2 regions of the Gilvimarinus sp. 1_MG-2023 genome follow, and region 2 is predicted to be linked to the other one. Evidence: predicted binding sites of a transcription regulator. Region 2 holds the regulator's gene; the other holds the start of a gene.

The links. Region 2 encodes FNR, which switches genes on or off when oxygen is low (the NO sensors DNR and NnrR bind a similar motif). Its sites were predicted from a motif close to TTGATNNNNATCAA; they were not measured.
Region 1: a site for FNR is predicted at 1,998-2,011, ahead of ccoN (cytochrome-c oxidase, cbb3-type subunit I). Genes of this name have one in related genera too.

The regions. Positions count from the first base shown of each region.
Region 1 covers NZ_JAUOSC010000010.1:63,938-69,200, forward strand. The annotation lists gene sbcB (exodeoxyribonuclease I) at 1-421, shown strand, start outside; gene Q4563_RS11765 (argininosuccinate synthase) at 684-1,904, shown strand; gene ccoN (cytochrome-c oxidase, cbb3-type subunit I) at 2,130-3,578, shown strand; gene ccoO (cytochrome-c oxidase, cbb3-type subunit II) at 3,591-4,202, shown strand; gene Q4563_RS11780 (cbb3-type cytochrome oxidase subunit 3) at 4,204-4,419, shown strand; gene ccoP (cytochrome-c oxidase, cbb3-type subunit III) at 4,422-5,263, shown strand, end outside.
Region 2 covers NZ_JAUOSC010000006.1:60,998-66,260, reverse strand. The annotation lists gene trhO (oxygen-dependent tRNA uridine(34) hydroxylase TrhO) at 1-214, shown strand, start outside; gene Q4563_RS09065 (hypothetical protein) at 353-718, shown strand; gene Q4563_RS09060 (hypothetical protein) at 708-1,241, opposite strand; gene Q4563_RS09055 (DUF4202 domain-containing protein) at 1,446-2,021, opposite strand; gene fnr (fumarate/nitrate reduction transcriptional regulator Fnr) at 2,014-2,775, opposite strand; gene Q4563_RS09045 (glutaminyl-peptide cyclotransferase) at 2,930-3,718, opposite strand; gene Q4563_RS09040 (DUF502 domain-containing protein) at 3,842-4,492, shown strand; gene Q4563_RS09035 (late competence development ComFB family protein) at 4,516-4,914, opposite strand; gene mnmC (bifunctional tRNA (5-methylaminomethyl-2-thiouridine)(34)-methyltransferase MnmD/FAD-dependent 5-carboxymethylaminomethyl-2-thiouridine(34) oxidoreductase MnmC) at 5,018-5,263, opposite strand, start outside.

The sequences.
Region 1 (5,263 bases), on a different contig from region 2:
CAAATTGGCTGAGCTATATCAGCTGAGTGAATTTACCCCTCGCACTGATGTAGACGCCATGCTTTACGACGGTTTTTTGGATGATCACGATCGGGCGCTGGCCCGTAAAATTCGCGCTGGCGACAGCGCCAGCATGGCCAGCGGCCAGTTTGATTTTCACGATAAACGCTTGCCCGAGCTTTTTTGGCGCTACCGCGCGCGCAATTTCCCCGACTCCTTGTCTGCCGACGAGGCTCAGCGTTGGCGTCAGTTTTGTCTGCTGCGCTTAACCGACCCCGCGGCGGGTGCCGGCATTGTCCAGGCCGATTTCGAGGCCGAGCTGACTCGGTTGGCAGCGCAAGATGAACGATTCAAACCATTACTGGCCGAATTGTCGAGCTGGGCCCAGCAGCGGCTGCTTGAGGCTGGCGGTCAGGTATAAATGCGGTAAGCGGTCGGTGTATTTTAGGTAGGCTAGTCCTTACTCGAAAATGCATAGGGGCTGCTCGGGTTATCCACAGAGCGAAGCGGCTAATGTTAAGCCAGAGTTAAGTGTGTAATTTGGTGACGTTACGGTGGGAATTGTACGCGTTTGGCTGTACAATTCCCCGCGCTTATGGAACGCCTACCCATTGCCCATAGTAAAGTAATTGTGATTGGGTGCCCGGGCGCGAAAAAGAATTCTTATCAATTAGGAGCAGAGTATGTCATCCATCAACAAAGTTGTACTGGCCTATTCCGGTGGTCTGGATACCTCGGTGATCGTTAAATGGCTGCAGGAAACTTACAACTGTGAAGTGGTGACATTTACTGCCGATATTGGTCAGGGTGAGGAAGTAGAGCCCGCCCGCGCTAAGGCCGAAGCCTTGGGTGTTAAAGAAATTTATATCGACGATCTGCGCGAAGAGTTTGTCCGCGATTTTGTCTTCCCCATGTTCCGCGCTAACGCCATCTACGAAGGCGAGTACTTACTGGGTACATCCATTGCTCGCCCGCTGATCTCTAAGCGCCTGATCGAGATTGCCAACGAAACGGGAGCTGATGCAATATCCCACGGCGCAACCGGTAAAGGTAATGATCAGGTGCGTTTTGAGTTGGGTGCCTATGCCTTAAAACCGGGTATTCAGGTGATTGCCCCTTGGCGCGAATGGGATTTAACCTCGCGTGAAACCCTGATGGCTTATTGTGAAGAGCACAATATTCCGGTGGATTTCTCTTCTGGTAAGAAAAAATCACCCTATTCGATGGATGCCAACCTGCTGCACATTTCTTACGAAGGCGGTGTGTTGGAGGAGCCTTGGGCCGAAGCGGAAGAAGAGATGTGGCGCTGGAGTGTTTCTCCTGAAGCTGCACCTGATAAGCCGACTTATATTGATCTTACCTTTGACAAGGGCGATATTGTCGCCATCGATGGTGAGCGCCTAAGCCCCGCACAAGTGTTGGCCAAACTCAATCAATTAGGTGGCGATAACGGCATCGGTCGTCTGGATATTGTAGAAAACCGCTATGTGGGTATGAAGTCTCGCGGTTGCTACGAAACCCCCGGCGGCAGCATTATTATGAAAGCACACCGCGCCATTGAGTCCATTACTCTGGATCGTGAAGTCGCTCACCTAAAAGACAGTTTGATGCCCAAGTATGCCGAGTTGGTTTACAACGGTTACTGGTGGAGTCCTGAACGCAAAATGCTGCAAACTGTGATTGATGAGTCTCAAGAGCATGTCAATGGCGATGTGCGCTTAAAGCTGTATAAAGGCGGTATTCACGTTGTGGGTCGTCGCTCAGAAGACAGCTTATTCGATGAAAAAGTCGCCACATTCGAAGACGATGCCGGCGCTTACGATCAAAAAGATGCCGAAGGCTTTATCAAGCTGAACGCTCTGCGTATGCGAATTGCCGCCAACAAAGGCCGCAAACTGCTGTAACGATTGCCCTAACTTGTTTAGGGTGTTATCAACTGCCAGATTTTCTCCGCTCGCTAGGGCGCTGATGTCGTAATGCTGGTGACTGTACTATAGTTGATGAAAATCAAATCTTATCAGTCCTAGGTGTTGGATAATCGCACCTAGGGCGGGTAGCGCTCTGTGCGCCACTTCAAATAACAATATTCATACAATTTGTGTTTTGCCAAAGAGAGTAGGGAAGGTCCTATGAGTAGTAACCTTGTTGCGGCGGGAGATCACCCGGTGTATGACTACAAAGTCGTTCGCCAGTTCGCAATTATGACCATTGTTTGGGGTATTGTTGGTATGGGTGTCGGTGTATTGATTGCCGCCCAGCTAGTTTGGCCCCAGTTAAATGACATTTTTCAGCCGTATACCCATTTTGGCCGCTTGCGTCCATTACATACCAATGCCGTTATATTTGCTTTTGGCGGTTGTGCCTTGATGAGTACCTCGTACTATGTGGTACAGCGCACCTGTCAGGCGAAATTGTGGGGTGGTTGGTTGGTCCCCTTTTCCTTTTGGGGCTGGCAACTGGTGATTGTTCTGGCAGCAATTACTCTGCCTTTGGGGTACACCTCCAGTAAAGAGTATGCCGAACTTGAGTGGCCTATTGATATATTGCTTACATTAGTGTGGGTAGCCTATGCTTTGGTGTTCTTTGGCACGATTGTCAAACGTAAAACCTCACACATTTATGTGGCCAACTGGTTTTATGGCGGTTTTATTTTGACCGTGGCCGTGCTGCACATCGTCAATAGTGCCGCCATTCCTATTTCCTGGATGAAGTCATATTCGGCCTACTCCGGCGCCGCCGATGCTATGGTGCAGTGGTGGTATGGGCACAATGCCGTGGGTTTCTTTCTGACCGCAGGTTTCCTTGGCATGATGTACTACTTTGTACCCAAGCAGGCCGACCGTCCGGTTTATTCTTATCAGTTATCTATTGTCCACTTCTGGGCGCTTATCTCTATTTATATATGGGCCGGCGCGCACCATTTGCACTACTCAGCGCTGCCAGATTGGGCTCAGAGTTTAGGCATGGTGATGTCTTTGATTCTGTTGGCACCGTCTTGGGGCGGTATGATCAACGGTATTATGACACTGTCTGGCGCCTGGCATAAGCTGCGCACCGACCCGACTCTGCGTTTTTTAGTGGTCTCACTGTCGTTCTACGGGATGTCGACCTTTGAAGGCCCGATGATGTCGATCAAAACTGTTAACGCTTTGAGCCACAACACCGATTGGACCATCGGCCATGTGCATGCCGGCGCTTTAGGCTGGGTAGCGATGATTTCCATTGGCGCTATCTATCACTTGCTGCCAATCTTGTTTGGTCGCAAAGAAATGTACAGCGTTAAGTGGATCAATATCCACTTTTGGTTGGCGACCATTGGTACTGTATTGTACATCGCCTCCATGTGGGTCAATGGCATTATGCAAGGCTTGATGTGGCGTGCCTTTAACGATGATGGCACCTTGACCTACAGCTTTGTCGAAGCAGTTCAAGCCAGCTATCCAGGTTATTTTGTACGCTTTTTAGGTGGTGTATTCTTCTTGTCCGGTATGGTGCTGATGGCTTATAACGCCTATCGCACAGCGCAAACACCCGACTCGGTGGATGCCAAAGCCGACGCTAAACCACAGACGGTATAAGGGAGAAGACGCATGAAAGGTCACGATATCGTCGAAAAAAACATCGGTTTAATGACCGTGTTGGTGATTGTCGCCATTAGTTTTGGCGGCCTGGTAGAAATTGTCCCGCAATTTTTCTTAAAAGAAACCACCGAACCGATCGCCGGATTAAAGCCCTTAGGTCCACTGGAACTGGAAGGGCGCGACATCTACATACGCGAAGGCTGCCATGTCTGTCATACGCAAATGGTGCGTCCACTGCGAGCGGAAGTCGAGCGCTACGGCCACTATTCGGTAGCCGGTGAAAGTGTGTATGAACATCCATTTTTATGGGGTTCAAAGCGCACCGGGCCAGATTTGGCACGTGTAGGCGGACGCTACTCCGATGACTGGCACAAAGTTCATTTGTTTAATCCACGGATTGTTGTGCCCGAATCCAATATGCCTTCCTTTCCATGGCTCTATGATCAGACCTTGGATGGCAAACTCACCGAGGCCAAAATGCGCGGTTTGCGCAAAGTTGGTGTTCCCTATACCGATGAAGATATCGAAGGGGCAGGAGAGCAGGTTAAAGGTGTGACGGAAATGGATGCGGTAGTCGCTTATCTGCAGCAGCTTGGTACGCTTTTGCAGGAGAAGCGTTAGCATGGATAAAGGGATGTTGGGGGCCATTAGCACGGTACTGATGGCCATCGCTTTCGCCGGTGTTTGCTGGTGGGCGTTTGCCCCAAAACGGCGTAAGCGTTTCGATGATGCTGCGAACTTACCCTTTGCTGATGAAGGCGATGACGTCACTAACAACGATGACAATGAAGTAGATGAATCCGATTCATCGACCGATGATGTAGCTAGGCGGGATTGATTATGAGTACTTTTTGGAGCCTTTGGATTATCGGCCTAACCCTGACCAATTTAGTGTTGGTGTTATGGGTTTTGTTGGCCAATCGCAAGGTAGCTGTGCGAGATGATGAAACGCCGGAGAATCGAACCACCGGTCATGTGTATGACGGCATTGAAGAATACGACAATCCGTTGCCGCGCTGGTGGTTTAAAATGTTTATCGCCACTTTTATCTTTGCCGGTGTCTACCTAATGATTTATCCGGGTTTAGGTAGCTTTAAAGGTTTCTACCCCGGTGGCTGGACCCAAGAGTTAGAGCTGAAAAGACATCAGCAAAAAGCTGATGCACGCTACGCCGAGCAATTTGGTAAATACAATGCCATGCCGATTGAAACGCTAGCGCAAGATCAAGACGCTATGAAAATGGGTTTGCGTCTTTTTGCCAATAACTGCGCCGTGTGTCATGGCGCCGATGGCGGTGGTAATCATGGCTTCCCCAACTTGACTGATAACGATTGGATTTGGGGCGGTAGCCCAGAGAAAATTAAAGAAACCATCGTACAGGGGCGTAAAGCCGCAATGCCACCCTGGGCTGCGATCTTGGGTGATGAAGGTATTGCACAAACTACTGAGTATGTTCTGAGTTTATCTGGGCGTGAGCACGATGAACAAATGGCTCTCGTTGGTGCTGAGCACTTTAAGCGCAATTGCGTTGCTTGCCACGGAGCAGATGCTACCGGCAATCCAATGTTAGGTGCACCTAATCTGACCGATGATATTTGGCTGTACAGTGGTGAGCCCAGCGGTATTCGCCAGACTTTACGCGAAGGTCGTAACGGCGTTATGCCAGCGCAACAAGAGTTGTT
Region 2 (5,263 bases):
TGGTTGTCGCCACCCCATTACGGAAGATGAAAAACGCTCTGAACACTACATGAAAGGTGTGTGTTGCCCGCGTTGTTACGACAAGCTCACCGATGAGCAAAAGACACGTTTTGCCGAGCGACAAAAACAAATTGAACTGGCCAAGGCTCGCAACGAAGCTCATCTCGGGGCCGAACCGCCGGCTCGTCAGAGCAAACAAGCCAGTCGCTCCTGAGATCACGTCGTAAATTTGTCATCTTTACGTGGTAGTCTCGGGTTATAATTGTCTGCAACAACGCCGTTTGGCACGAGCTTGTGACTCACTAACAGTGACTGAAGGTGTCCTTGAGGGGACTACGTAAAGGTAAAGTGAATGGATTTTGAACAGTGGCAGGTGGATATTAACGCTGGAGAAGCTCGCCATGAGTGTGGCTTGATTATTCGGGTAGAAGGCGACCCCGCTAACCCATCCTCCGTTGATCCGAACAACTTCCCTAAATCTTTAAGTTTTGTCGACCAGGCCCGGTTGTTGCGCTGTGGCATGGAGGCACTGGCCAGCGCCGCACAAAGTGGAGGCTACCGCTCCAGCACGGGCCCGAGCCCGACTCGGGTCAAAAGCAAAACTGCTCAATCACTGGAAGAAAAAGCGCGCTTGTTTGCCGAAAACCCCGACAAGCCCAAGCGCGCTGTATTATCTTTAAAACGTCGTAAACCGTCCGAGCCTGCTTCTAGCGATTAACCAGCTGGCCGCGCAATTGTAGAACGGTGCGATGTTGCTCAAGCTGCTGCATCATTTGATCGAAATCTTGCTGCGCGATATCCAGACCATTGGTGACAATCACCTCTTTGCTACCGTTATACACTAGCTCATTGAGCTGTTCGGAAACTTTATCGATAGCGCCGAAAATCTTATCGGTGGTGGTTTTGTCGTGAAAGACGCGGCCCTGATCGGTTAGACGCAAGTAATCATCGCACTCCACCAGCCACTCTTTGCGCTGATCCAGCATTTTTCGAATATTATTCATGCCGCCCTTATGGCCGCCCGGCAATTGCGAGGTGCGGTACTTCTCTAGGCTACGATAATCTTGCAGCAGAAAGTCTGAGCGGGTGGTGCGGCAAAATTCTGAGTCAAGGTAGCCGGCAAAATTGACGCCGTGTTCTGTTTCGGCTTGAGCTTTTTTACAGGCCTCATCACAGGCCAGTGCGGAACCACTGAACACCGCTAAAAGCAATAGGAAGGCTTTAACCGGTAGGTGTTTCATAATCGAATACCCTTAGTTGTCGTTTTTGTTATCTAAGTCACACTTTTGGTATAAAGGAGTTTGCTCTTAAGGTCAAGTAATTACATAAACTAAGGCGTTCTTATTCGAAATTGATTCAATTGTTCAAAAATTAATGCGATAGAGTTTTATAAATTGGGGCTGGCTGGGCAGCACAACCCCAGATCAAACTTGAAAAGTGTTTATTTATGCGCCAAGCGCTTTGCCGACCAATGCAGAGACCGAGTCCGGCAGTGGAATCTTAAGTGCTGCAGCGTGTCCATCGGCCGACATTTTATTCCAGGTTTTTTGGATAATACTGATCAGTTTAGGCTCGTCGTGTTTGCGGGCAAAGTCTTCCAGGTAATAGCGAATAAACACCAGACAAATCACATCCTCCAGCGTCTGCACCTGTGGGTCGCGTTTTAACCGTTTCTTTTGCAGCATATCGGCAACACTCTGGCAGTCGGCTGCGCTGTAGCCATGATTGTGCATTAAATCGGCGGTTCGCTGGGCGTGATGCACACCGAGTTCGGTACGCCATTTTTTATAGCCGGCACGATCCATTGGGTAGTCACTGCGAGCAATTACCCAGCGTTCAATGTGTTGGGCTCGGGCGGCTATTTGCAATAGCTCGTCGGCATCGGGGGCAAATTCGGACAGCTCGCGGCTCATACGCTGGCCGTAAACCAGCTCTTTAGGACTGCCATCCGGCTCTTGATTGGGGTCTTGGCGATTAATATCGTCAATCGTGTTGAGCAGGTCGTGCAGTGGCTTAATCATCAAAATTATCCTTACAGCTTTTGTGGGTTAGGGCCTGAAGCTGCTCTAGGTCATTAATCACAAGGTCTTTGCGGTTAGTGCTGAGGATCTTGAGCTTTTGTAAACGCCCGAAAACGCGGCTGACCGTTTCCAGTGTGAGCCCTAAAAAATTGGCCATATCACTGCGCGACATGGGCAGAGTAAATGCTACCGCCGATAAATTGTGCCGGGCGAGGCGGGCCGAAATGCTCAATAATAATGAGGCTACGCGCACCTCGGCCGAGGTACGGCCAAGCAGGTTGCGTTGTTTCTGATCGGCATTGATTTCTCGACTTAAAAGCTGCAATAGGTTGCGTTGTAGACCGGGCACCTGTCGACTTAGGGCTTCAAGCCGTTGATAGGGAATGGCGCAAACAGAGGTGGTTTGTAAGGCAATGGCGGAATTAACATGCTGGTTATCAGCCGGACCATCGAGCCCGACGACCTCACCGGGAAGGTAAAGTCCGGTGATGTGTTGCTCGCCATCGGTGTTGGTGCTAAAGGTTTTAATGGCGCCCGAGCGAATGGCAAATAAAGCTTTAAATGAGTCGCCTTGGCGATAAATAGCATCACCTTTTTGCAGCGGTTTACCGCGCTCGACAATAGAGTCGAGCTTATCAATATCGGAAAACTCTAAACTTAGAGGCAGGCAAATACTGTTCAGGCGGCAATCGCTGCAATGGGTATAGGCCGCGCTATGAGCAGACGTGCAGATTCTATGCTGGTGTTGATTCATCGGGATAGATCCTAAAGCCAAATACCTATAAGTGGTTACCAGTCTACGCGATTGTGCCGCTTGGTTTAAGCAGTTTGAACCCTCAGAGGGTTGGCTCGCTGGAGATGAGGGGCGGTTAAAGCGTGCAGAGGTGCTATGGATGGGAGGTGTCGGCCTACTTCACCTCTGGCAAATTAATGTCAATACGGTACCAATGTTGCCAGCGCTTTCCGGTAAGCCAGTAATGACCGGTGCTGGCATCGTAGGCAATACCATTGAGTACATTGTCAGGGTCTTTGTAAGCTTCTTTCGGTACTAGACGGCTGACGTCTAACTGGCCGACTACCTCACCGGTGGTCGGCGCAATGGCGACGATGGTATTGGTTTGCCAGATATTGGCCCAGATATACCCCTCGGCAAACTCCAGCTCATTGAGCTTACGCAGCGGTTGGCCATTGCGCGATACGGTCAGGGTGCTATCGAGTTCGAAATCGGGGGCGCGATGAAAATATAAATGTTCACTGCCATCGGAGCGAATGAGATGAGTGTCGTTATGGGTCAGGCCCCAACCTTGACCTTGATAGCGAAATTGGTCGAGTACTTGTCCGGTCTTAGGGTTGAGCCGCCAGCCGGTGTTGTGACGCCAGCTCAGCAGATACACATTGCCTTTAAACACACTGCTACCCTCGGCGAAAATCGGGGCGGATAATCCTAAGCGCCAGTGTGGCTCTGTCTGTGAATTATCGGGGTGGGGTAAGCGCTCGATAAACGATTGCCCCACCAGACCACTGCTGTGAATAAGGTCGCCCTGATAGAGCTCTAACCCCTGGGTAAAGGCCGGTGCACGCTTTTGGATTGCAACCAAATCGTATTCAAACCAAGGTGCTTGCGTAACGGCTTGTGCGCTGAGTAAACATAAGCACAGAGATGCGAAAGCGACACGGTGAATCAACGCTGGCAACAATTCTCTTTCCTCTGGATCGATTGACGGTTCATAATACCTTTTATTGTTGTCAAAGACAGTGTTGCTGATTCTTGGTGTTTGTAAAATCGGCATATTTTTTACCACGACAGAACAGGCAGTTGTATGACTCGTTTGCGTTCGTTTATTACTCTAACCTTGCTCGGTGGCCTAACCGTTGTGCTGCCCATTACGATATTTCTATTATTGGTGCAGTGGCTTGTCAGTTTTATTGATAGCGCGATTGAGCCGCTCAGTGCGTGGCTGGCCGGTTATGTCACCGTCAGTGGCCATGTGGCAGATATGCTGGGGGTGGGGCTGATATTGGCCGCTTGTTTTACTATTGGCTTGCTGGTGAAAACCGGTATTGGTCGCTGGTTACACCGCAAGGTGGACGGGTTGCTTTCTAAGCTCGCCCCGGGCTACAGCACTATTCGCGAAATGGTCTCGCAAATAGTCGGTGGCGAGGGCAATGCTTCATTGTTAAACGGTAAAGTGTGTCGTGCTTATATCATGGGCAAAAGCAGCCCCGTGTGTGTGACGGGCATTGTGACTGCCGAGCACGAACAGGGCAGCTATACCGTGTATGTCCCTACCGCTCCGGTACCCACCTCCGGGTTTGTTTACCATTTGCCCGCTGATTGCATTGAGCTGTTGCCCGGTGTGACGGTGGAGTCGGCCATGCGCACGGTGATTGCTTGCGGCAGTGGTTCGCAGATTATCATGGCAGAGGTGGCAGACAAGAGCTCCCAAACAATTGAACCCAAGGAGCATTAAACGCTTGCTGGAGTGTCGGTTATCTACTTAGAGCTTTTCGCTTTGTTTTTGCTCGCGGCTTTACCGCGCCCTTTTTTAGCCGGCTTTTTCACCACAGGTGGAGCCTCGGGGGCTTCTTGTTTGACCTCGCTGTTGGTGACATAAACGATAGCCTCGTTGACCGCCGAGGTGACTTTATCGGCCATTTCTTCTAGCTCCTGCGGCGACATAAAAAAAGTCATATCCACATCAAATCGAATATAGCGCGGGGGCAAGCGGTTGAGTGCCACACAGGCCACGTCGGCGATAAAATCGCGGTCGCCGGCACGGGCTCTTTCGCTGGCTTCGTGAATGGCCTGTACCACATGTTTTTCGTAGTAATTATGAAAAGTGTCCAACTCGTCTTGGCTGATAAACGCGGTATGGCCGGGGGAGGCGAGCATTTGGTCTTCTCCTGTCAACGCAAATAAACTTGAGTATAGACCTATCAGCCGTAGGGCGCACAGTAGCGCCTAGAGCCTGTAAGAGCGTAATGGCTCTTGTGTGTTATTGGCCGCGAATGATCTGGCGCAGTAAAAAGCGCGCCGGGTGCAGCGCCTGAGCTAGCGCGCGCTCTAACGGTGGGGGTTCACGGTTGATCAGGCTGGCTAAAAATTCGGCGGCCAAGGGCGTGTAGGCCAGCCCGCGTGAGCCGTGGCCACAATTGATATACAGCCCCGGCCAGTAGGGAGCAGGGGTATCAAGTCGTCGCCGCGCATTTTGAGCCAAACCGGCAAAGTTTTCTGCCGCCGC